Regions from separate parts of the Kosakonia oryzendophytica genome, predicted to be linked through region 1. Evidence: predicted binding sites of a transcription regulator. Region 1 holds the regulator's gene; each other region holds the start of a gene.

Region 1 (6,267 bases):
CGTCTGGCCCACTTCTACTGTGAAATCAATATGCTGCATCCATTCCGCCTCGGTAATGGTATTGCGCAGCGTATTTTCTTTGAACAACTGGCGCTGCACGCTGATTTCTCGCTTGACTGGCGGGAAGCCGACCCTGCGCGCTGGGGGGCGGCGAACCAGGCCGGAGCAATGGGGGATTTAGCGTCGCTCTGCGCGATCTTCAGCAAAGTAGTAAGCGAAGCCAGCGAAAGCGAGTAAACTAGCGCGGTTTGCTACCACAGAGGCCGCCATGATCCTGCTTATCGACAATTACGACTCTTTTACCTGGAACCTGTATCAATATTTCTGCGAGTTAGGGGCAAGCGTAGAGGTCAGACGTAATGATGAGATAGGGCTGGCGGATATCGCTGCGCTGGCACCGCAAAAAATCGTTATCTCACCTGGCCCTTGTACACCGGATGAGTCCGGTATTTCGTTAGACGTGATCCGCCATTACGCCGGAAAATGTCCCCTTCTTGGTGTCTGCCTTGGCCATCAGGCGATTGCGCAGGCGTTTGGCGCCACGATCGTGCGCGCGGCAAAAGTGATGCACGGTAAAACCTCGCCAATCAGCCATGATGGCACTGGGGTGTTTACCGGCCTTAATAATCCATTAACCGTCACGCGATACCATTCACTGGTTATCGATCCGCGTACGTTATCCGGCGACTTTGTGGTCACGGCGTGGAGTGAAAGCGGTGAAATTATGGGGATCCGTCATCGACAGTGGGATCTGGAAGGGGTGCAGTTTCACCCGGAAAGCATCCTGAGCGAGCAAGGGCATCAGCTACTGAAAAACTTCCTCAGTCGGTGATTTGTGGTTGCCATGCAGTGATTTTTTATGCATATTTCGTGATTATATTTTCATAATCAATGCTGCATATTAATAGGTGGGCATGACATGGCAACTCAGCAAGACGCAATTACGCGCGCAACATTCGATGACGTTATTCTGCCAATTTACGCACCAGCCGAGTTTATCCCGGTGAAGGGAAAAGGCAGCCGTGTGTGGGATCAGCAGGGTAAAGAGTATGTTGATTTTGCAGGTGGTATTGCCGTCACGGCGTTAGGTCATTGCCATCCGGCGTTGGTGGAAACGCTGAAAACGCAGGGGGAAACCCTGTGGCATACCAGCAATGTGTTCACTAACGAACCGGCGCTGCGCCTGGCGCGGAAACTGATTAACGCCACGTTTGCCGAGCGCGTGGTGTTTATGAATTCGGGGACTGAAGCCAACGAAACCGCATTTAAGCTGGCGCGTTTTTATGCATCTACGCGCCATAGCCCATATAAAACCAAAATCATCGCTTTTCATCATGCCTTCCATGGCCGTTCACTGTTCACCGTGAGCGTGGGGGGGCAACCGAAGTACTCCGACGGCTTTGGTCCGAAACCGGCAGACATTATCCATGTACCGTTTAACGATCTGCATGCGGTAAAAGCGGTGATGGACGATCACACCTGTGCGGTGGTGGTTGAGCCGATTCAGGGTGAAGGCGGCGTTACGGCGGCGTCACCGGAGTTTCTTAAAGGCTTACGTGAACTGTGCGACCAGCACGATGCGTTGCTGGTGTTTGATGAAGTCCAGTGCGGTATGGGACGTTGTGGTGAGCTGTTTGCTTATATGCACTATGGTGTCACGCCAGACATTCTCACCAGTGCGAAAGCGCTGGGCGGTGGTTTCCCCATCAGCGCCATGCTGACCACCCATGAGATTGCCAGCGTGTTCCATGCTGGTTCACACGGTTCGACATACGGCGGCAACCCGCTGGCGTGCGCCGTTGCTGGTACGGCGTTTGATATTATCAATACGCCAGACGTGCTGAGCGGAGTGAATGAAAAACGCCAGCTGTTTGTTAAACATTTGCAGCAAATCGGCGAGAAATTCGACCTGTTCAGCGATATTCGCGGTATGGGACTGTTGGTTGGCGCAGAGTTAAAAGCAGCGTACAAAGGCCGCGCTCGCGATTTCCTCTACGCGGCGGCCGATGCGGGCGTAATGGTGCTGAATGCCGGCCCGGATGTGATGCGCTTTGCGCCTTCGCTGGTGATAGACGAGCAGGACATTAACGAAGGGATGAACCGTTTTGCCGCTGCGGTGGCGAAAGTGGTCAACGGCTAACCCCGCAGGCTGCGGGTCAACCAGATGCCATGATGTGGGCGCTGACGCCATGCTACCGACGAAATGGTATGCATGGTGTTCAGATGCCCGAGCACCCGCTGTAGATGTTGCTCCAGGGTGCTCATCGGCCCGTGGGTCAATGTCTCCGGCGCCTCCAGAATATTCACATCCCCCGACTCGCCCGGCCCGTCATACTCCAGTCGCTGCTGGCAGCGTTGCAGGGCAATTTCACAGGATTGCAAATAGCGTTGTGCCAGATCCGGCGTCAGCATGGTGTGTTCGCGTGCGAGGGTCGTCATGGCGTTGATATGCTCAACAATAAACTGGCTGTGTGTCACCCAGAGCTTCATGTCCTCAAGGTAGCGGGTATTGAATCCCGGCTCGAGCATGGCCTGATTCAGTGAGTTGAACAGCGCATTGTGCGCCTGGTTGACGCGCATCCGTTGCCAGGCCAGCGGAGTGGGCTTCGGGTTATCGCTGAGTATCAGGCGAATAGCCTCCTGGTAGGTTTCCAGCGCGTCATGAGCGTTCTGCCGCAACAGACCACTTTGCCATTGCGGCCATAGCCAGACCATGCCGCCGAAGGCAATCAGGCAACCGAGCAGCGTATCGATCAGTCTGGCGACAATAAACTCCTCGCCGTTGAGCGTCAGCAGTTGCAGGGTATACACGGCGGTAATGGTAAAGCCGACCATCGCCCAGCCGTAGTTCTTACGGATGATCAGATAGCTTATCAGGGTGATCAGCAACATGGCCGCCAGCGTGACGCCGAGCGGTACGTGAAAGTGCAGGGCAATCCCGGCAATCATCAGCCCGGCGAGCGTGCCGGCCGCCCGGTGCACAATACGCACCCGTGTTGCACCATAGCCATTTTGCGTCACAAACATGATAGTCATCATGATCCAGTACGGCTTCGGCAAATGCAGTGCGCTCCCCATCAGACTGGCAATGCTGAGCATCACGCTGATACGCGCAGCATTACGCAACGCCGCAGATTTCAATGATAAATAACTTTTGAGCGCCGGAATGAGCGGCAGGCGCCGCTGCTTTTCTGCCATTAAATCGCGCAGATAGAGCGGACGTTGGGTTCGCAGCACACGGGCGATACGGCTAAAGTGCCAGGCGCAAAACTGACCGACCGGGTTTTCCGGATGCTGGCGGGCGATTTTTTCCAGCGCGCCAACCTGCTTGTCCATGGTGAAACGTGTCGGATAGCGATGATAGAGAATGTCATCCGCCAGGACGCGCAGGCGGGCGGAGACGGTTTGTGCATTCCAGCGGATCACCTGTTCAGCATGGGTCTGTTCCACCAGTTTTTGCACCTCTTCCGGCTGGTGCAGGCTGACAGAAATATGCTCCTGTAAATCCAACGCCATCTGGAAGACGCGCAGCAGACGTTTGTAATCATTGTGTTGATTGGCCGCCAGCATATGCAGTTGCTGATAGCACGTACTTATCATATCCACCGCTTTTTGTTGGCGTGCGAGTAGCGGCGGCAAGGCTTTTTCCGGATCGGCATGTTGCGTCAACAAGCTGTATTTGGCTTCGCAATAATCAGCCAGTTGCCGGTAGAGCAGGCTGAGTGATTCGCGCAGCGGCTGTTCGCGCCACATCCAGAACCAGAACCAGTTAAACGCGCCGTACCAGAGTGTACCCAGTGCATAAATTAGCAGGGGCTCCCACACGGGCATACTGCCCGCAAGACTCAGCGTGAAGATGGCGGCTATCAGCGACGCAGGCAGCAGCCGCCCGTGCAATGCGCTGATCTCGGCGGTCACACCGAGCAGTAAAGTGAGAACGGTAAAAATCAGCGGCAGAGGCAGGGCTTCGGCCAGCAGAAGCTGTACGGCAAGACTGCATCCGGCAAACAGCGAACCGCCAATAATCAGACGTTTAAAGAAGCGTTTATGCGGGGTATCAAGACCGGCAATATTGCAGCAGGCAGGAACCAGAGAAAACAGCAGGCCCTGTTGGAGATGGCCGACGATTAACCCAATCGCCACGGGCAAACATAACACCAGCGTTTGTCGCAGTGCATAGTTGATTTCGGGGTGATAAATCAGCCTGCGCCACATGAGGAAACAAAAACGGCGCGCCGGATGATCAACGCGCCGTTTTGCGGATTAACGGGTTCCGTAAACCACGATGGTTTTACCGTGGGCGGAGATCAGGTTCTGATCTTCCAGCATTTTCAGAATACGGCCCACCGTTTCACGGGAGCAACCGACGATCTGACCAATTTCCTGACGGGTAATTTTAATTTGCATGCCGTCCGGGTGGGTCATGGCATCCGGCTGTTTCGCCAGGTTCAACAGTGTTTGTGCGATACGACCTGTTACGTCCAGGAAGGCGAGGTTACCCACTTTCTCCGACGTGACCTGCAGGCGGCGCGCCATTTGCGAGGAGAGACGCATCAGAATGTCCGGGTTAACCTGGATCAACTGACGGAATTTTTTGTAGGAGATTTCGGCCACTTCACATGCGGTCTTAGCGCGTACCCATGCACTGCGCTCCTGACCTTCTTCGAACAGTCCCAGTTCACCGATAAAGTCTCCCTGATTCAGGTAGGAGAGAATCATCTCTTTCCCTTCCTCATCCTTGATCAGCACTGCCACTGAGCCTTTGACGATGTAATACAACGTTTCCGCTTTTTCACCCTGGTGAATCAGCGTGCTCTTCGACGGGTACTTATGAATGTGGCAATGAGACAAGAACCATTCGAGAGTCGGGTCTGTTTGCGGTTTGCCAAGCACCATGCGCGATTATCCTCTGTTATAAGCTGTCTCCAGACACAGGATGTGCACCCTGCGTCTGGGGTTGCAATCTAAACACGCTATCATTCGACTTCGTGTCTTCGCTTCCAAAATCCTCGGAAGTGGACCGTCAGCGTTATCTGCGGCCTCTAATCAATGATGTCCTTTGCGTACATGCGTAATGTCAATGTATCTCTGTAGCATCCAGATTGTTTTAGCATAGCTTTTACCGCATGTCTCCTGGTGTCTCGCTTCAGCATGACGCAGGTCGCCTTCCGTTGCGACTTTTGTTATGTGCGCGTAATCTGTAAAGAAAATTGCAACTCCGGAGTAAATCAAAATGCAGGCTCGTGTGAAATGGGTGGAAGGGTTAACGTTCCTCGGTGAGTCCGCATCGGGTCACCAAATCCTGATGGACGGCAACTCAGGTGACAAAGCGCCAAGCCCGATGGAAATGGTGCTGATGGCCGCAGGCGGATGCAGCGCGATCGACGTGGTTTCTATCCTGCAAAAAGGGCGTCATAACGTGACGGACTGCGAAGTGAAACTGACGTCGGAACGTCGCGAAGAAGCGCCGCGTCTGTTTACGCATATCAATCTGCACTTTATTGTCACCGGCCACGATCTGAAAGATGCGGCGGTTTCCCGGGCGGTGGATCTGTCGGCGGAGAAGTATTGCTCCGTAGCGTTGATGCTGGAAAAAGCGGTGAACATCACCCATTCCTACGAAGTCATCGAAGCCTGACGGACGATGCCCGGTAGCGTCAGGCTTACCGGGCATAATTCGACCACTGCTATTTGATCTTTTTCCCTTCCATCAGCCGTTGCACCAGTGGTGTCATAATCAGCTCCATCGCCAGCCCCATCTTGCCGCCCGGCACCACCAGCGTGTCCATATGGGAAATAAACGAACCTTGCAGCATCGCTAATAACCACGGGTAATCTATCCCTTCCAGATTGCGGAAATGGATCACCACAAAACTCTCATCCAGCGAGGGAATGCCTTTTGCCGCAAACGGGTTTGAGGTATCGACGGTCGGGACGCGCTGGAAGTTAATATGGGTGCGGGAAAATTGCGGGGTGATGAAGTTGATATAGTCTTCCATTGAACGCACGACGGAGTCCATCACCGCTTCGCGAGAATGCCCGCGCTCGCTGGTATCGCGCACCAGCTTTTGGATCCACTCCAGGTTAACAATCGGCACCACGCCAACCAACAAGTCCACATAACGCGACACGTCATGCTGCGGCGTCACAACGCCGCCATGCAGCCCTTCGTAAAACAGCACATCTGTGGGTTCCGGCAAGGGTTGCCAGGGGGTAAACGTACCCGGCACCTGATTCCACGGCACGGCTTCATCGTAGGTATGGAGA
Region 2 (6,267 bases), 2.3 Mb from region 1:
AGCGGCACGTCACGCAATCGCGGTCGCCTGCTGGCTGCATATATGATGGTTTACTACGTGGGTACAGTGCTGGGCCAACTGATGGTCAGCAAACTGCCGACGGAGCTGATGAGTGTGCTGCCCTGGACCACCGGACTGGTGCTGGCGGCGATTTTGCCTCTGCTGTTTACCCGTATTGTGAATCAACAAAGTGAAGAACAGGGCACCGCGTCGGTATGGCCGATGTTGCGCCTGCGCCAGGCGCGGCTGGGCGTGAATGGCTGCATTATCTCCGGGATTATCCTTGGTTCGCTGTACGGTCTGATGCCGCTTTATCTTGCGCACCAGGGGATTAGCGATTCAGGAATCGGTTTCTGGATGGCGTTGCTGGTCAGCGCCGGTATTGTAGGGCAGTGGCCAATTGGTCGCCTGGCGGATCGTTTTGGCCGTTTGCTGGTGCTACGTGTGCAGGTGTTTGTGGTAATCATTGGCTGTTTTGCCATGCTAAGCAATGCAGCAATGGCTCCCGCGCTGTTTGTGCTCGGCACGGCGGGTTTTACGCTCTATCCGGTTGCAATGGCCTGGGCCTGCGAAAAAGTTGAACACCACCAACTGGTTGCCATGAATCAGGCGTTGCTGCTGAGCTATACCATTGGCAGTCTGCTTGGCCCGACGCTGACCGCGTTGCTGATGCAAAGTTATTCCGATAGCCTGCTGTTTATCATGATTGCGGGGGTGTCGTTTATCTATCTGATGATGCTGATGCGCAAAGCAGGTCATCATCCGACGCCGGTGGCGCATGCCTGATTACCAGAGATAAAAAAGCCGCGACATGACGTTGCGGCTTTTTTTGGGGATGTAATCGTGACTCAGTACATCACTTTGTGACCGTACTGTTCCAGTATACCCTTGACGCGTTCCATGGTCTCTTTTTTCGGCGGCTTCACGCCATCCAGTTTGTACTCTTCGCCCATCGCCACCCATTTATGTTTACCCAGCTCGTGATAGGGCAGCAGCTCAATTTTCTCAACATTGCCCATGTCGCGGGTAAACTCACCCAGGCGGTGAGCAGAGTCATCATCATCTGACCAACCCGGCACCACGACGTAACGGATCCACACGTTGATATTTTTCTTCGACAGATACTGTGCGAACTCGAGCGTACGATGGTTAGAGACGCCGACCAGGTTCTGGTGGATCTCATCGTTCATTTGCTTCAGGTCGAGCATGACCAGGTCGGTCACTTCCAGCAGCTCGTCAATCACCGGATCGTAACGGCGAACAAAACCGTTGGTGTCCAGACAGGTATGAATGCCTTCTTTCTTGCAGGCGCGGAACCAGTCACGGACAAATTCTGCCTGCAGGATAGCCTCGCCGCCGGATGCGGTTACGCCGCCTCCGGACGCATTCATAAAGTGGCGGTAGGTAACGACATCGCTCATCAGATCTTCAACGGTGATTTCTTTCCCGCCATGCGTATCCCAGGTATCGCGGTTATGGCAGTAGAGGCAGCGCATCAGGCAGCCCTGGAAAAAGGTAATAAAGCGGATGCCCGGGCCGTCGACCGTGCCGCAGGATTCAAAGGAGTGAATGCGACCAATAACTGACATTGCGGTGTTTTCTCCAGATATGGCCCATCCGGGGCCTGTGTCTGCGCAGTTTGATTCCTTCTGCGCTAAGTCTGTTTTGGCGGGTATCCTGGGGAGAGATGCCCGCCAAAGCACACTTCAGGTGTTAAAAAGGCCCCACTTGCGTGGAGCCTTTAGTATACGCTTTTTACTTCGCGATTTCAGTCAATACCATTACATGGTCTGAGTGAAAGTACGGGTAATAACGTCCTGCTGCTGTTCTTTAGTCAGGGAGTTAAAACGTACTGCATAACCAGATACACGGATGGTCAGCTGCGGATATTTTTCCGGGTTTTCCATCGCGTCGAGCAGCATTTCGCGGTTCATCACGTTTACGTTCAGGTGCTGACCACCTTCGATGGACGCTTCATGGTGGAAATAACCATCCATCAGGCCAGCCAGGTTGGTTTTACGCACTTCGTCGTCTTTACCCAACGCATTCGGCACGATAGAGAAGGTGTAAGAGATACCATCTTTAGCGTAAGCGAACGGCAGTTTAGCAACGGAGGTCAGAGAGGCGACAGCACCTTTCTGGTCACGACCGTGCATCGGGTTAGCACCCGGTCCGAACGGCGCGCCAGCACGACGACCGTCTGGGGTGTTACCGGTTTTCTTACCATACACTACGTTAGAGGTGATGGTCAGAACAGACTGAGTCGGGATAGCATTGCGGTAGGTGGTCAGTTTCTGGATTTTCTTCATGAAACGTTCAACCAGGTCAACAGCCATGTCATCAACGCGAGCGTCGTTGTTACCAAACTGCGGGTATTCGCCTTCGATTTCGAAGTCGATAGCCAGACCGTCTTCGTCACGAATCGGTTTAACTTTCGCGTATTTGATAGCAGACAGGGAGTCAGCAGCAACGGACAGACCCGCGATACCACATGCCATGGTACGGATAACGTCGCGATCGTGCAGCGCCATCAGAGAAGCTTCGTAGCTGTATTTGTCATGCATGTAGTGAATAACGTTCAGTGCAGTGACATACTGTTTAGCCAGCCAGTCCATGAAGTGATCCATACGATCCATAACTTCATCAAACTTCAGCACGTCGCCTTTGATTGGTTCAGTTTTCGGACCAACCTGCATTTTCAGTTTTTCATCAACACCGCCGTTGATTGCATACAGCATGGTTTTCGCCAGGTTAGCACGAGCACCAAAGAACTGCATTTGTTTACCCACAACCATCGGGCTCACGCAGCAAGCAATTGCGTAGTCATCGTTGTTGAAGTCCGGACGCATCAGATCGTCGTTCTCGTATTGCAGAGAAGAGGTATCGATGGAGACTTTAGCAGCGAATTTTTTGAAGTTCAGCGGCAGTTTTTCAGACCACAGAACAGTGATGTTCGGCTCCGGAGACGGCCCCATGGTGTACAGGGTGTTCAGGAAACGGAAGCTGTTTTTGGAAACCAGAGTACGGCCATCAACGCCCATACCGCCGATTGATTCAGTTGCCCAAATCGGGTCGCCAGAGAACAGTTCATCATACTCAGGGGTACGCAGGAAGCGAACCATACGCAGTTTCATAACCAGGTGGTCAATCATTTCCTGCGCGTCTTGTTCAGTGATTTTGCCTGCTTTCAGGTCACGTTCGATGTACACGTCCAGGAAGGTAGATACGCGACCGAAGGACATTGCAGCGCCGTTCTGAGACTTAACAGCGGCCAGGTAGCCGAAGTAGGTCCACTGGATAGCTTCCTGAGCGTTGGTTGCCGGACCAGAGATATCGCAGCCGTATTTAGCGGCCATCTCTTTGATCTGACCCAGTGCGCGATGCTGTTCAGCGATCTCTTCGCGCAGACGGATAGTCGCTTCCAGGTTAACGCCATTTTCCATGTCAGACTGCAGGGACAGGAACTGAGCGTATTTGTCTTTCATCAGGAAGTCGATACCGTACAGCGCAACGCGACGGTAGTCACCGATGATACGACCACGGCCATAGGCATCCGGCAGACCAGTCAGAACGCCAGATTTACGGCAGTTCAGGATGTCTTTGGTGTAAACATCAAATACGCCCTGGTTATGAGTTTTGCGGTATTCGGTGAAGATTTTTTTCAGCGCAGGATCCAGCTCGCGGTTGTACGCTTTGCAAGAACCTTCGACCATTTTGATCCCGCCAAACGGGATGATGGCGCGTTTCAGTGGAGCTTCGGTTTGCAGACCAACGATTTTCTCCAGCGCTTTGTTGATGTAGCCAGCGTCGTGAGAAGTGATGGTAGAGGCAACGGAGGTGTCGAAATCAACTGGCGCATGAGTGCGGTTTTCCAGTTTAACGCCTTCCATTACTTTGTCCCACAGCTTGGTGGTCGCTTCAGTTGCGCCAGCCAGGAAGGACTCGTCGCCTTCGTACGGGGTGTAGTTTTTCTGGATAAAGTCGCGTACGTTTACTGCATTCTGCCAATCGCCTTTTGTAAAACCTTCCCAGGCTGTGGCTAATTTTTCATTAAGCTCGGACATGTAACACCTACCTTCTTAAGTGGATTTTTTATTTACTGCCTGAAACAACCATTAATGATGATCGTTGCCACGCAGGTAAATGACCCAGTATGTCAACCCGACTAATAACCCTCCACCTATGATATTCCCGATTGTTACAGGGATCAGGTTATCGGTGATGAAATTCGCAATAGTCAGATGAGAAAAACTTTCCGGGCTGGAACCAACTGCGGTCCAGAACTCCGGGCTCGCAAAGTTGCGGATTACGATACCCATCGGGATCATAAACATGTTTGCAATGCTGTGCTCAAAACCGCTGGCGACAAACATCGCAACCGGCAGCACCATAATCATTGCCTTATCCATCAGGCTGCGGCCGGAATAACTCATCCACACAGCCAGACAGACCATCAGGTTCGCCAGAATACCCAGCGCAACAGCTTCAACAAATGTATGGTGCAGCTTGTGGTCGGCAGTTTGCAGCACATTCATGCCCCAACCGCCATTGGCGACCATATACTCGCCAGACAACCACATTAACAGCACAAACAGCAGTGCGCCCACCAGGTTGCCGACATAGACGTTTACCCAGTTACGGGCCAGTTGCCCCCAGGTGATACGCCCACTGGCTTTCGCTACCACAATCAGTACGGTGGATGTAAAAAGATCAGCACCGCAGATGATGCAAAGGATCAACCCCAGTGAGAAGCAGATACCACCAATCAGTTTAGCAATACCGAACGGCATCGTCGCTGTACCGGTGGTAGCAGTGATATAGAAAACAAAAGCAATGGAGATAAACACACCTGCGGTGATCGCAAGGTAGAAAGTCTTAAGCGGATGTTTAGTCGCTTTATAGACACCAGCTTCTTCGGCAACTTTCGCCATCTCTGCTGGAAGAATAAGATCAAAAGGGTTGTCAGCTTTCACACTAACTCTCTCTTTATTAAGTCGGCGACGAGATACTAACAAAGCATTATAGAAGAGAATTTGATATGGATCATATCTCGCCTGGCTTATAGGACCGCAAAGCGCGTGGTTTTTCTACGAATGCGGAGTAACTTGTTGATTATCAAAATAAAAATAAAGTTTAAAAGTTGCAAAAAGAGTTGAATTTTTTTTATGACGCCTCCCAAAAAACAGTTAATTAAAATGGAGTAATTGCCATAAGAAGTAACAATATTAGATTGGGAGGATATTAATATTTACCCATATTTAACCTAAATATTACAACTGGCCGTCATTGCCAAAAAATAAATAAAACGGGGCAATGAAATTGCCCCGTAATATAGCGTAGACCCGTCATTAAGCCTACAGATTGTCGCACTACTTGTCGTTATTTCGACCAGAACGCCGTTTTCGCGCGTTGTAATTTTTCGTAAGCTGCTAACAAAGACAGATGTGCCGGGAAAGCCTTCAGCGTACCGTCAGCTGGCTGCAAGTCGTAAAATGGTGCTTCACCGCTCAGCGCCGCACTGGCGGCTTCGACAGCTTGCGCACCGTACATGCGCACAAACGCATTCAGATATTGTAGCGGTTGGCGCTCCTCTTCCTGAGCCAGCAATAACAAGGTTTGCAGGCAACGGTAATAGTTTGCCCGCTCAGCACTGAAGATGGAGGCGTTAAATTCCATCGTCCACTCGGTCCAGGTCAGCGCCTGATCCAGGTCGCCGCCCGCCAGCGCCAGCATTGCTTTCAGCTCGCCAATACGCAGGGTGTACCAGCCATTATCTTTCCCGGTAGCCAGACCCAGTAGTTCACGCACGCGGGTAAAGTCGTCATGACCTTCATCATCCAGTTGCGCGATAAGGTTGAGGTAATCCTCTTTATCCCACTCACTGCCGGGCAGGGAGAGAATCGTTTCGCGCAGATGGCTACCCATGGTGTTGTTGGCCAGCCACAGATCTTCCGCCGGGTAAATATCCGACATGCCTGGCACCAGGATACGGCAGGCATAAACGCCCAGATGTTCGTAGTCAGCAATATAAACTTCTTTATCTTCTGCCTTGAAGATGGCCATCAGAGTGGCGAACTCTTCTTCAGTGGTGCCGGCGAAGCTCCAGTCAACAAACGGATAATCCGCATCCTGTTTAAACAGATCCCATGAGATGAGACCACTGGAGTCAATAAAGTGGGTTTCGAGGTTGGCGTGCTCAGCCACTTCTTCATCATCAAAGGTCGGTGGGGTGAACACATCGAGATCTTTCAGACCTCGGCCTTGCAG
Region 3 (6,267 bases), 510 kb from region 1:
TACCGTTGGTATAAACCAGCGTCACACCGCGCAACAGCAGCATCATCACCAGCGTGGCGATAAACGCCTGAACACGACCTTTAGCGACAATGGCACCGGTCAGCGCGCCCACGGCAGCGCCAAGCGCCAGCGCACCAGCAACAGCCACCAGTGCATTCACTTCCATGCCCACCAGCGAAGCCGCGACAGCACCGGTTAGTGCCAACAGAGACCCCACGGACAGGTCGATTCCCGATGTCAGGATCACCAGCGTCATCCCGACGGCCATAATGGCGTTAACCGACGTCTGCTGCAGGATGTTCAACAGGTTGTTGACGGTAAAAAAGTTCGGGCTCATGGTCGAAACGATCGCAATCAGCACCAGCAGGGCAATTAACGATTTTTGTTCCATCAACCATGCTTTGGTGAAATAACGGCGACCAGAAACAGCCTGGGTAGTCATCTTTTTTACTCCTGATTCACACGATTAAGCTTGCCCACAGCGGCAGCCATCAATACTTCCTGAGTGGCCTGCTCGCGCGTGAATTCACCGCCGAGACGCCCTTCATGCATCACCATAATGCGATCGCTCATTCCCAGAACTTCCGGCATCTCCGAAGAGACAAGAATGATGCTCAGGCCATCGGCCTTAAACTGGTTAATTAACTGATAAATTTCTTTCTTCGCCCCGACGTCCACACCACGGGTCGGTTCGTCGAGGATCAACACTTTCGGGCGGGTCATCAGACCGCGTGCAATCGCCACTTTTTGCTGATTCCCGCCGGAGAGCAGCCCAATGGCCTGTTCCATCGAGGGCGTTTTCACATTAAACAGACGAATAAAATCATTTACCGCCTGCTGTTCATCTTTATGCTTCAGCGTGCCACCTGTGTGGCTGAAGTAGCGCAGCGCGGTGAGCGACATGTTCTCTTTAACCGACATGCCAAGCACCAGCCCGTCACGCTTACGATCTTCAGAGATATACACAATGCCGTTTGCCAGCCCATCCTGCGGACTGCGGGTGATCACTTCGTGCCCATCGAGTGTCACATAGCCGCTGGTGCGCGGCAGTGCGCCATACAGCACTTTCATCAGCTCAGTGCGACCGGCCCCCATCAGCCCGGCCACCCCAAGAATTTCACCTTTACGCAGGGTGAAGCTGACGTTGTCCACCCCCGGCCCACACAAACTATCGACGGTAAGACGTACTTCACCCGGCGCTTTATCCAGACGCGGGTACTGATCTTCCAGCTTACGGCCAACCATCATTTCGATCAGCGTATCTTCGGTCAGCGTTGCAACTTCGCGCTCGGCAATAAATTGCCCGTCACGGAAAACCGTCACGTCATCGCAAATCTCGAAGATCTCTTTCATTCGGTGGGAGATATAAACAATGCCACGCCCTTGCGCTTTCAGTTCGCGGATCACGCGAAACAGCGATTCGGTTTCGGTGTCGGTCAGGGCATCGGTCGGTTCATCCATAATGATGACCTGCGATTCGTAGCTCATCACTTTAGCGATTTCGACCATTTGCTGATCGCCGATGGATAGCTCGCCCACAAGACGGTTGCTCTTAAAGCGCAGATTCAGTTTCGCCAGCAGTTTGTCGGCGTCGGCAAACATCTTTTTCCAGTCGATTTTGCCAAAACGGTTCACAAACTCACGGCCAAGGAAAATGTTCTCGGCAATGGTCAACTGCGGGATCAGGTTCAGTTCCTGGTGAATGATACCAATGCCGGCTTCCTGGGAAGATTTAGGACCGGTGAAGGTGGTCTCTTTCCCCAGCCAAAGTAGCGAACCCGCATCTCGCGTGTAGATGCCGGTCAGTACTTTCATCATGGTGGATTTACCGGCGCCATTTTCCCCGACCAGCGCCATCACGCGGCCGGGGTAAACATTCAGCGCCGCTCCGGAGAGGGCTTTTACGCCGGGGAATGCTTTATCGATTCCCTTGAGTTGCAATAACGCGTCCATGAGGGCCTCAGAATGTGACGCCAGCACAGAGAATGATATTCGCAAACGGGGAACACTCCCCGCTGCGAATAACCGCATGACTGTCCGCGGTGTGTTTTTTGAACTGCTCGTGCGTAACGTACTGCACGGCTATGGTATTTCCCTGGTGTTGTTGCAGTTGCTCAATATGGCTGAGCAACGTTTCGTGGAGCTGCGGATTATATTGTTTAATTTCCGACGCTAAGATAGCGGCCTCAACCTGCATTTCCGTTGTCACCACTTCCAGCACTTGCATGAAGGAAGGAACGCCCTGTGTTAATGCCATATCCACACGTTGTGTGCTACGTGGCACCGGCAACCCGGCATCACACACCACCAGCGTATCAGTATGACCAAGACGAGAGATGACCGACGAAATGTCAGCGTTCAGTACACGACCTTTTTTCATATTTTATGCTCCACTAGCGAAACGTTTCGCTGAACGCAGTGTAGTATGAAGAATGCTCAGAAAACCATCCCGGCATTACAGAAGTGTGATCGATATCGAAACGTTTCGCTTGTGGAAATGATGAAAAAAACAGCTTTTCTTGCTTAAGCAAAATTTACAGCAATTAATAACAAAAACCCCTCATTGCGAGGGGTTTAATCAGGACTAAATTTCGACCTGGGTTCCCAGTTCTATCACCCTGTTAGGCGGGATCTCAAACTGATCGGGAGCGCGCAACGCATTTCGCTGCAACACCAGGTAAAGTTTACCGCGTAGCCGCAGATACCATGGACGTTTGCCGACGATCAGCGATTCATGCGACATAAAGAAAGAAGTTTCCATCATGCGGCAATTGAGGCCTTCAAGCCCGCAACGGTGAAACACTTCCTCCACGTTCGGCGTTTCACGCCAGCCGTAGCTGGCCACAACACGCCAGAAAGTTGGCGAGAGTTGCTCTATCTGCACGCGACGAACGTTATGCACATAAGGCGCATCTTCGGTACGCAGCGTCAGCAGGATGACACGCTCATGCAACACTTTGTTATGCTTAAGGTTATGCAGCATAGCGAATGGAATAACGTTCAGCGCACGGGACATATACACCGCAGTACCGGGGACACGTACCGGCGGTGATTTCTCCAGCGATGCAATCATCGCTTCGAGAGAGTTACCGTGTTCATGCATGCGACGCAGTAAACGGAAACGCTCGCTTTTCCAGGTGGTCATCACCAGGAACATCACCAGACCCAGGCTTAACGGCAACCAGCCGCCGGAAACAATCTTATCGAGGTTTGCCGAAAACAGCGGCACATCAATACACAGGAACAACGTGAGGATCAGCGCAACAAATAGCTTATTCCAGTGCCAGTTATTTCGCGCCACCGTGGTAGAAAGGATCGATGTCAGCACCATTGTCCCGGTTACGGCAATACCATACGCCGCCGCAAGGTTACTGGAGTGTTCAAAGCTGACAATCACCAGCACCACCGCAAAGTAAAGCAGCCAGTTTATAAAGGGGATATAGATCTGCCCGGACTCCATTTCCGAGGTATGGATAATACGCATCGGGGCAAGGTAACCCAAACGTACAGCCTGGCGGGTCAGTGAGAAGACACCTGAAATAACGGCTTGTGAGGCAATGACCGTCGCCAGGGTGGCAATGATCAGCATAGGAATAAGCGCCCATTCAGGTGCCAGTAAAAAGAACGGGTTTTTAATCGCTTCCGGCGTTTTCAGCAGCAATGCGCCCTGACCAAAATAGTTCAACGCCAGAGAGGGCAGCACCACAATAAACCACGCCACGCGAATCGGCAGTTTGCCAAAGTGCCCCATATCCGCATACAGCGCTTCAACCCCGGTAATGGAAAGCACCACCGCACCCAGCGCAACAAACGAGATCGCTTTGTACTGAACGAAGAAATTGACCGCCCATACAGGGTTCAGTGCCTGCAACACTTCCGGATTAGACAAAATCCCACGTGCACCCAGAACCGCCAGAATTAAAAACCACGCCAGCATAATCGGTGCAAACAGCTTCCCCACAAGCCCGGTGCCATGTTTTTGGATCGCGAACAGTAAGGTTAAGACGACGATAGAGAGCGGAACAATCCATGAGTCGAGCGACGGCGCGACAATTTCCAGCCCTTCAATAGCCGACATAACAGAGATTGCGGGGGTGATGACCACTTCGCCATAGAAAAAACTGCCGCCTATGAGCCCCATAATCACCAGTACGGAAGTCATTCTGGCAGACGTATTGCGCCCCGCCAGCGACATCAGCGTCAGGATCCCGCCCTCACCGGCGTTATCCGCCCGCATGACGAATGTCAGGTATTTTATGGAGACGACAAAAACCAACAGCCAGAAAATCAGCGATAAGAAACCGAAAACGGCATCACGCTCAACGCCGAAACCGAACTGACCAGACAAACATTCACGAAGCGTATAAAGCGGGCTGGTACCAATATCACCGTAGACAACCCCAATAGCCGCGAGTGTTACCGCGGGTAACGATTGCTTATTATCAGTGCTCATAGACTAATCTTTTGTTGAAATGACAAATGTGTGCTTAGTCCCTTGGCCCACAAAAAGCGCACAGTATGCACGATTATTTGCGAAATCGTACCCCTAAATGCGGCCACGTTAATCTGGAGCAAAGAAAATAAAGCTGTTCTTCAGTCTATTACAAGCCCTTACAGGAACGTCTATACTCGCTTTTGCAAGCCGGATAACACGGCGAAAGGACGCAAATCTATTATGGCTCACTCGCATTTATTAGCTGAAAGAATTTCCCGCTTAAGCAGCGCGCTGGAGAAAGGCCTCTTTGAGCGTAGCCACGCCATTCGGCTATGCCTGCTGGCAGCCCTGAGTGGAGAGAGCGTATTTCTATTGGGCCCGCCAGGTATCGCCAAGAGTCTGATTGCCCGTCGTCTGAAATTCGCCTTTAAACATGCCCGCGCCTTCGAATATCTGATGACCCGCTTCTCTACGCCAGAGGAAGTTTTTGGCCCGCTCTCGATCCAGGCGCTAAAAGATGAAGGGCGCTATGAACGCTTAACCAGTGGCTATCTGCCGGAAGCTGAAATCGTTTTTCTGGATGAGATATGGAAAGCGGGTCCCGCCATTCTCAATACCTTGCTGACCGCAATTAATGAACGGCGTTTTCGCAACGGTGCCAGCGAAGAGAAAATCCCTATGCGTCTGCTGGTGGCGGCGTCTAACGAACTACCGGAGGCAGACAGCAGCCTCGAAGCGCTGTATGACCGTATGTTGATTCGTCTGTGGCTGGACAAGGTTCAGGAAAAGGGGAACTTCCGCTCGATGCTGATCAGTCAGCAGGATGAAAATGACAATCCGGTGGCGAAAGAGCTACAGATCACCGATGAAGAGTACCTCAACTGGCAGCACGAGATCGGGCAGGTCAAACTGCCGGACCATGTCTTTGAGCTGATTTATACGCTGCGCCAGCAGCTTGATGCTTTACCAAACGCACCTTATGTTTCCGATCGTCGATGGAAAAAGGCCATCCGACTGTTGCAATCCAGCGCCTTTTTTAGCGGTCGTGACGCCGTTGCGCCAATAGATTTGATCCTGCTGAAGGACTGCCTGTGGCACGATGCGCAGAGTATGAATCTGCTGCAACAACAGTTAGATATTTTGATGACCGGGCACGCATGGCAGCAGCAAGCGATGCTGGCGCAACTGAGCAGCATCGCTCAGCAGAATATGCGGCTTCAGCAACAGCAAAGCGATAAAACAGCGCTCAAAGTCAGCCGTCAGGGCGGTATGTTCAGCCGTCGACCGCATTATGACTTGCCGGAAGATCTGGACGACCCGGTACTGACCTTGTTGTTGCAAAAGCCGCTGAAACTGCACGATATGCAGGTTATTCATGTCACCATTGAACGCAATGCGCTGGCGCAATGGCTGACAAAAGGCGGGGAGATCCGCGGTAAGCTCAACGGCATTGGTTTTGCGCAACCGCTTGATCTGGAAGTGGACACCAGCCTGCATCTGCTGATCCGCGACGTCAGTTTACAGGGATCGCGCCTCGCGCTGCCGGGTGCTACGCCGGAAAACGTTCCGGAAGAGATCAAACAACAGCTTGAAGCGCTGGATAACACCTGGCATCAGCAGCACACCCGTTTTAGCGAACAGCAGAAATGCCTGTTTATCGCCAGCGACTGGTTAGGTCGCATTGAAGCCAGCTTGCAGGACGTCAGAGCGCAAATCCAACAGGCGCGTCAATGCTAACGCTGGATACCCTCAATGTCATGATGACCGTCAGCGAGGAGGCGATGATTGAAGAGCTCATCGTCGCCCTGCTGGCATCGCCGCAACTGGCGCTG
Region 4 (6,267 bases), 2.3 Mb from region 1:
GATAACCGGGTATTTACCGCCGAGAGAGCCGTCATAAGCGAAAATCGGAAAACCTTCTGCTTCAAGTTTTGCAATAGCCTCAACAACGCCCGGGTAACGTGCCAGTACCTCTTGCGGAATCTCCGGCAGGCTAATGCTCTCGGCAATAATGCGGTTTTTAATATGACGCTCAAACACTTCCGACAGTCCCTGAACACGGGCTTCATTACGCGTGTTGCCGGCTGACATACCGTTAGACACATACAGGTTGCCAACGATATTCATCGGAATATAGACCGTTTGCTCATCAGACTGGCGGGTAAACGGTAGGGCACAGATACCGCGCTCGTCGTTACCGGATTGCAAATCAACCAGCATGCCTGCGGTCAGTGCGTTTTCCGGATCGTAGTAGGCGCGCAGGCGTGCATCGAGAATACCTTCCGGCAGGCTGTCATCTTCCGGCAGTGGGAACCATTTTCCATTAGGGTAATGAACGAACGGCCCCTGCGCGATAGCGTCGCCCAGCCAGAAGTCTGCAAAAAAGTAGTTTGTGGACAGACGTTCGAAGTACTCACCCAGTGCAGAGGCCAGTGCTGCTTTTTTGGTGGCACCTTTGCCGTTGGTGAAACACAGCGCACACTCTTTATCGCGAATATGCACAGACCAGACGTTGGGTACCGGGTTCAGCCAGGAGGCCTCTTCAATGTTAAAACCGAGATCGGTGAGCTTTTGCTGAAAGCGAGCGATGGAGTCTTCCAGCGCGGCATCTTTGCCGGGAATAAATGTTTGAGTCATGACGGTCACTTTTTTCGTACGTAAAGCGCGCAATGATACGGGTTTTACATGACTGGCGCTATCTTCCCCATTAGTCCGGCGAAAATAAAACTTCTGACTATGCTTATGAAAAGTAATTGACTGTTCAGGCATAAAAAAATGAAAGCGTTTGACCTGCACCGGATGGCCCTCGACAAGGTACCCCTTGATTTTCTGTGGGAAGTCGCGCTGCGTAGTCTCTATACCTTTGTTTTAGTCTTCTTATTTCTCAAAATCACCGGTCGGCGCGGCGTACGGCAGATGTCGTTATTTGAAGTCCTCATTATTCTGACGCTGGGATCGGCTGCGGGCGATGTGGCCTTCTACGATGATGTCCCTATGCTGCCCGTACTCGTGGTGTTTATTACACTGGGTATGCTTTACCGACTGGTCATGTGGTTGATGTCGCACAGTGAAAAACTGGAAGATTTGCTGGAAGGCAAACCGGTGGTGATTGTCAAAGATGGCGAGCTGGCGTGGGAGAAATTACACGAGGAGAATCTGACTGAATTTGAATTCTTTATGGAATTACGTACCAACGGTGTTGACCAGTTAGGACAGGTCCGCCTGGCGATTATGGAAACGAATGGGCAACTTAGCGTGTACTACTTTACCGATGACGAGGTCAAACCCGGCTTGTGCATTCTGCCGGAAGGCTGTAGTGAACGCTTTAAAAAGGCCCCTGAAGAGGGAGACTATGTTTGCGTGCGTTGCAGCAAAATTGTTCCGCTTCGGGCGGGTGAAGAGAAAATCTGCCCGCGCTGCGCAAATCCGGAATGGTCAAAGGCCAGTCGGGCAATTCGGGTCACATAACAGGGTTTTTATCGGGTCTCCGTAAGCAATGCAAAACAATCTGCTATGTGATTTGGCGCACAACTTCCCCCCCGCGCCTATTACCCGTTGCGGCGCGTGGCGCTGAATGATAAAACCGATGTCACAGGAATAACTTATTGCTTTATAGCGTGGTGAGGGGAAATGACTCAGGTCTTCAATTTTAGTTCTGGTCCGGCAATGTTACCGGCGGATGTGCTCAAACAGGCGCAACAAGAACTGTGCGACTGGCAAGGGCTTGGTACATCGGTGATGGAAATTAGCCATCGTGGTAAAGAGTTTATCCATGTGGCGGAAGAAGCAGAAAAGGATTTTCGCGACCTGCTGAATATTCCCTCCAACTATAAGGTTCTGTTCTGTCATGGCGGTGGTCGCGGTCAGTTTGCAGGCGTCCCTCTGAACCTGCTGGGTGAGAAAACCACAGCGGATTATGTGGATGCTGGCTACTGGGCGGCGAGCGCAGTAAAAGAAGCGAAAAAATACTGCGTACCTAACGTTATCGACGCCAAAATCACTGTTGATGGTTTACGTGCGGTAAAACCGATGCGTGACTGGCAACTGAGCGATAATGCTGCTTATCTGCATTACTGCCCGAACGAAACGATTGACGGTATTGCCATCGACGAAACGCCGGATTTTGGCGACGTTGTTGTCGCTGCGGATTTCTCCTCAACGATTCTGTCGCGCCAGATTGATGTTAGCCGTTTCGGTGTGATCTACGCGGGTGCGCAGAAAAACATCGGCCCGGCGGGGTTGACGCTGGTGATTGTACGTGAAGATCTGCTGGGTAAAGCGCACGCGTCCTGCCCATCCATTCTTGATTACAGCGTGCTGAACGAAAACGACTCCATGTTTAACACACCGCCGACTTTTGCCTGGTATCTTTCAGGATTGGTGTTTAAATGGCTGAAAAAGCAGGGGGGCGTGGCTGCAATGGATAAACTCAATCAGCAAAAAGCCGAGTTGCTTTATGGCGTGATTGATAACAGCGGTTTCTACCGTAACGATGTCGCAAAAGCGAACCGTTCCCGCATGAATGTGCCTTTCCAGTTGGCAGACAGTGCGCTGGATAAGGTCTTCCTTGAAGAGTCATTCGCTGCGGGTTTGCATGCGTTGAAAGGCCACCGCGTTGTGGGAGGCATGCGTGCCTCTATTTATAACGCGATGCCTCTGGCGGGTGTACAGGCGCTGACTGATTTTATGGTCGATTTCGAACGTCGCCACGGTTAATCATCGACCTGTTTTAACGCACCCCCGTAGTTGGACTGCGGGGGTTTTATTCTGTTTGTTGAGAGTGAAGTTTCATGGAATCCCTGACGTTACAACCCATCGCGCGGGTAGATGGCACCATTAATCTGCCTGGTTCAAAGAGTGTCTCAAACCGCGCTTTGTTGCTTGCTGCATTCGCTCATGGCACGACCGTTCTGACGAACCTGCTGGACAGTGACGATGTGCGCCATATGCTGAATGCCCTCAGCGCGCTGGGAGTTCATTACACTTTATCTGCCGATCGCACCCGTTGCGAAGTGACCGGTGTCGGTGGCCCCCTGCATTCCGCAGAAAAACTGGAGTTGTTCCTTGGCAACGCCGGTACTGCCATGCGCCCACTGGCGGCGGCACTGTGCCTGGGTACCAATGAGTTGGTGCTGACTGGCGAACCGCGCATGAAAGAACGGCCAATCGGCCATCTGGTTGATGCGTTACGTCAGGGCGGCGCGCAGATTGATTACCTTGAGCAGGAAAATTATCCTCCACTGCGCCTGCGTGGTGGTTTTACCGGCGGCGATGTGAGTGTTGATGGCAGTGTTTCCAGCCAGTTTTTAACCGCGCTGTTGATGACTGCGCCGCTGGCCCCGCAAGATACGATCATCACCATCAAAGGCGAACTGGTTTCCAAACCCTATATCGACATCACATTGCACCTGATGAAGACCTTCGGTGTTAACGTTGAAAACCAGCAGTACCAGCGTTTTGTGGTGCGTGGTGGGCAACACTATCAGTCACCAGGTCACTATCTGGTGGAAGGGGATGCCTCATCTGCCTCTTATTTCCTTGCCGCCGCGGCAATAAAAGGCGGCACAGTGAAAGTGACCGGCATTGGCCGCAACAGTGTGCAGGGGGATATCCGCTTTGCCGATGTGCTGGAAAAAATGGGCGCGACGATTGTCTGGGGTGATGATTACATTGCCTGTACGCATGGTGAGCTGAACGCTATCGACATGGATATGAACCATATTCCGGATGCGGCAATGACCATTGCCACGACGGCGCTGTTTGCTAACGGGACGACGACGCTGCGCAACATCTATAACTGGCGTGTGAAAGAGACAGACCGTTTGTTTGCGATGACAACAGAGCTGCGTAAAGTGGGTGCCGAAGTCGAAGAGGGCGAAGACTATATTCGCGTTACGCCGCCAGCAAAATTGCAGTTTGCGGAAATTGGCACCTATAACGACCACCGTATGGCGATGTGCTTCTCGCTGGTGGCGCTGTCGGATACGCCCGTGACCATCCTCGACCCGAAATGCACAGCCAAAACCTTCCCGGACTACTTCGAACAGTTAGCCCGTATTAGTACCCTCGCCTGATAACATTTACCCGCCCTGCGCAGGCATCGCAGGGCGGATTTACCCGCTATTGTTGAGAGTGTCGACAACCTTCTTCGCCATGTTACTATCTGCCCGGGACTATTCCCGATGATTCAATTAGATAAACATGGACTGTCTATGAAAAAAACAATGATTTTTAGCTGCCTGGTGGCGGCAACTCTGGTCTCTGGTTGTAAAAACATGGGTGGCATTAACGCAGAAGCGTTAACCAAATCCGGTATGTCAGCATACAAAGCGGCGACGCTCAGCGATGCCGACGTGAAGGCGCTCTCAGAGAAGTCTTGCGCGGAGATGGATAAACAGAACAATCTGGCCCCGGCATCCAGTACCTATGCGAAGCGCCTCGACAAAATCGCAAAAGCGCTGGGTAACAATATCGATGGCACGCCAGTAACCTACAAAGTTTATATGACGAAAGAGGTTAACGCGTGGGCAATGGCGAACGGTTGCATTCGCGTGTACAGCGGTCTCATGGATATGATGACGGACAATGAAGTCGAAGCTGTACTGGGCCATGAAATGGGGCACGTTGCCCTGGGTCATAGCCGCAAAGCAATGCAGACGGCGTATGCGACACTGGCTGCCCGTGATGCCATCTCCGCCAGCAGCGCGGCAGGCGCACAACTCTCCCAGTCTCAGCTTGGTGACCTGGCGGAGAATATGGTGAATTCTGCCTTCTCCCGCACTCAGGAATCCGCTGCGGACGATTTCTCTTACGATTTGCTGAAAAAACGTAATATCAGCCGTCAGGGATTAGTCACCAGCTTTGAAAAACTGGCGAAGTTGGATGCGGGTTCGGAGAAATCGATGTTTGATTCCCATCCGCCGTCAACTGAGCGCGCGCAGCATATCCGCGAGCGCATTGCTGCAGATAAAAAGTAACCCCATTCCTGTCTGTGCCGGGCTGATGCGAATCAGCCCGTTTCCTGCACAATTCTTCTACACTCAGCTTCATATATTCGGTTATTCGCACGCGGGAGTAACGATCGTGCGCATTGCCGCGTATAATGCGCGGCGTTTATGTAACGGTATGCCCTGATTAAGGAGATGAAGATGACGGCAATTGCCCCGGTAATTACCATTGATGGGCCGAGCGGTGCGGGAAAAGGCACCCTTTGCAAGGCAATGGCGGAAGCGTTGCAGTGGCATCTGTTGGACTCCGGCGCCATTTATCGTGTGCTGGCGTTGGCCGCGCTACATCACCATGTTGATGTGACCTCTGAAGAGGTGCTGGTTCCTCTGGCTGCGCATCTTGATGTGCGTTTTGTCTCGACCAACGGCAATCTGGAAGTGATTCTGGAAGGCGAAGATGTGAGTGGTGAAATTCGCACTCAGGACGTGGCGAATGCGGCATCGCAAGTGGCGGCATTCCCGCGCGTGCGTGAGGCGTTATTACGTCGCCAACGCGCGTTTCGCGAAGCACCGGGTCTTATCGCCGATGGGCGTGATATGGGCACCGTTGTTTTTCCCGATGCGCCAGTGAAAATTTTCCTTGACGCCTCCTCTGAAGAACGTGCGCACCGCCGTATGCTGCAGTTGCAGGAGAAGGGCTTTAGTGTTAACTTTGAACGCCTTTTGGCCGAGATCAAAGAACGTGACGATCGCGATCGTAATCGCCCTGTTGCGCCGTTAGTGCCTGCTGCCGATGCTTTAGTACTGGATTCAACCCGTTTAAGTATTGAGCAAGTGATTGAGAAAGCGCTACAATATGCTCGCCAAAAATTGGCCCTCGCATAATTGCGACCGAATTTGCAGTACCCCCGTTGCAATGGAATGACAGCGGGTATGTTAAACAACCCCATCCGGCACGGAGCCAGGTGGACGTTAAATATGAAACCTGAAGATTAAACATGACTGAATCTTTTGCTCAACTGTTTGAAGAATCCTTAAAAGAAATCGAAACCCGCCCGGGTTCCATTGTTCGCGGTGTTGTTGTTGCTATCGACAAAGACGTAGTACTGGTTGACGCCGGTCTGAAATCTGAGTCCGCCATTCCGGCTGAGCAGTTCAAAAACGCCCAGGGCGAGCTGGAAAT

The links. Region 1 encodes CRP, which controls carbon source genes, mostly activating them, when cyclic AMP is high. Its sites were predicted from a motif close to ATGTGANNNNNNTCACAT; they were not measured.
Positions count from the first base shown of each region.
Region 2: the regulator CRP is predicted to act here: its motif matches at 5,032-5,049, upstream of focA (formate transporter FocA).
Region 3: the regulator CRP is predicted to act here: its motif matches at 2,464-2,481, upstream of rbsD (D-ribose pyranase).
Region 4: the regulator CRP is predicted to act here: its motif matches at 1,651-1,668, upstream of serC (3-phosphoserine/phosphohydroxythreonine transaminase).

Region 1 covers NZ_CP115659.1:460,964-467,230, forward strand. Annotated here, with positions in the region: gene O9K67_RS02105 (putative adenosine monophosphate-protein transferase Fic) at 1-237, shown strand, start outside; gene pabA (aminodeoxychorismate synthase component 2) at 269-832, shown strand; gene argD (bifunctional acetylornithine/succinyldiaminopimelate transaminase) at 920-2,140, shown strand; gene O9K67_RS02120 (YccS/YhfK family putative transporter) at 2,137-4,215, opposite strand; gene crp (cAMP-activated global transcriptional regulator CRP) at 4,264-4,896, opposite strand; gene O9K67_RS02130 (OsmC family protein) at 5,234-5,638, shown strand; gene O9K67_RS02135 (phosphoribulokinase) at 5,688-6,267, opposite strand, start outside.
Region 2 covers NZ_CP115659.1:3,325,570-3,331,836, reverse strand. Annotated here, with positions in the region: gene O9K67_RS16170 (MFS transporter) at 1-786, shown strand, start outside; gene pflA (pyruvate formate lyase 1-activating protein) at 849-1,589, opposite strand; gene pflB (formate C-acetyltransferase) at 1,782-4,064, opposite strand; gene focA (formate transporter FocA) at 4,116-4,973, opposite strand; gene ycaO (30S ribosomal protein S12 methylthiotransferase accessory factor YcaO) at 5,380-6,267, opposite strand, start outside.
Region 3 covers NZ_CP115659.1:5,074,432-5,080,698, forward strand. Annotated here, with positions in the region: gene rbsC (ribose ABC transporter permease) at 1-442, opposite strand, end outside; gene rbsA (ribose ABC transporter ATP-binding protein RbsA) at 448-1,953, opposite strand; gene rbsD (D-ribose pyranase) at 1,961-2,380, opposite strand; gene kup (low affinity potassium transporter Kup) at 2,585-4,453, opposite strand; gene ravA (ATPase RavA) at 4,676-6,172, shown strand; gene viaA (ATPase RavA stimulator ViaA) at 6,166-6,267, shown strand, end outside.
Region 4 covers NZ_CP115659.1:3,319,204-3,325,470, reverse strand. Annotated here, with positions in the region: gene ycaO (30S ribosomal protein S12 methylthiotransferase accessory factor YcaO) at 1-774, opposite strand, end outside; gene O9K67_RS16145 (DUF421 domain-containing protein) at 913-1,605, shown strand; gene serC (3-phosphoserine/phosphohydroxythreonine transaminase) at 1,768-2,853, shown strand; gene aroA (3-phosphoshikimate 1-carboxyvinyltransferase) at 2,928-4,211, shown strand; gene loiP (metalloprotease LoiP) at 4,350-5,114, shown strand; gene cmk ((d)CMP kinase) at 5,286-5,969, shown strand; gene rpsA (30S ribosomal protein S1) at 6,083-6,267, shown strand, end outside.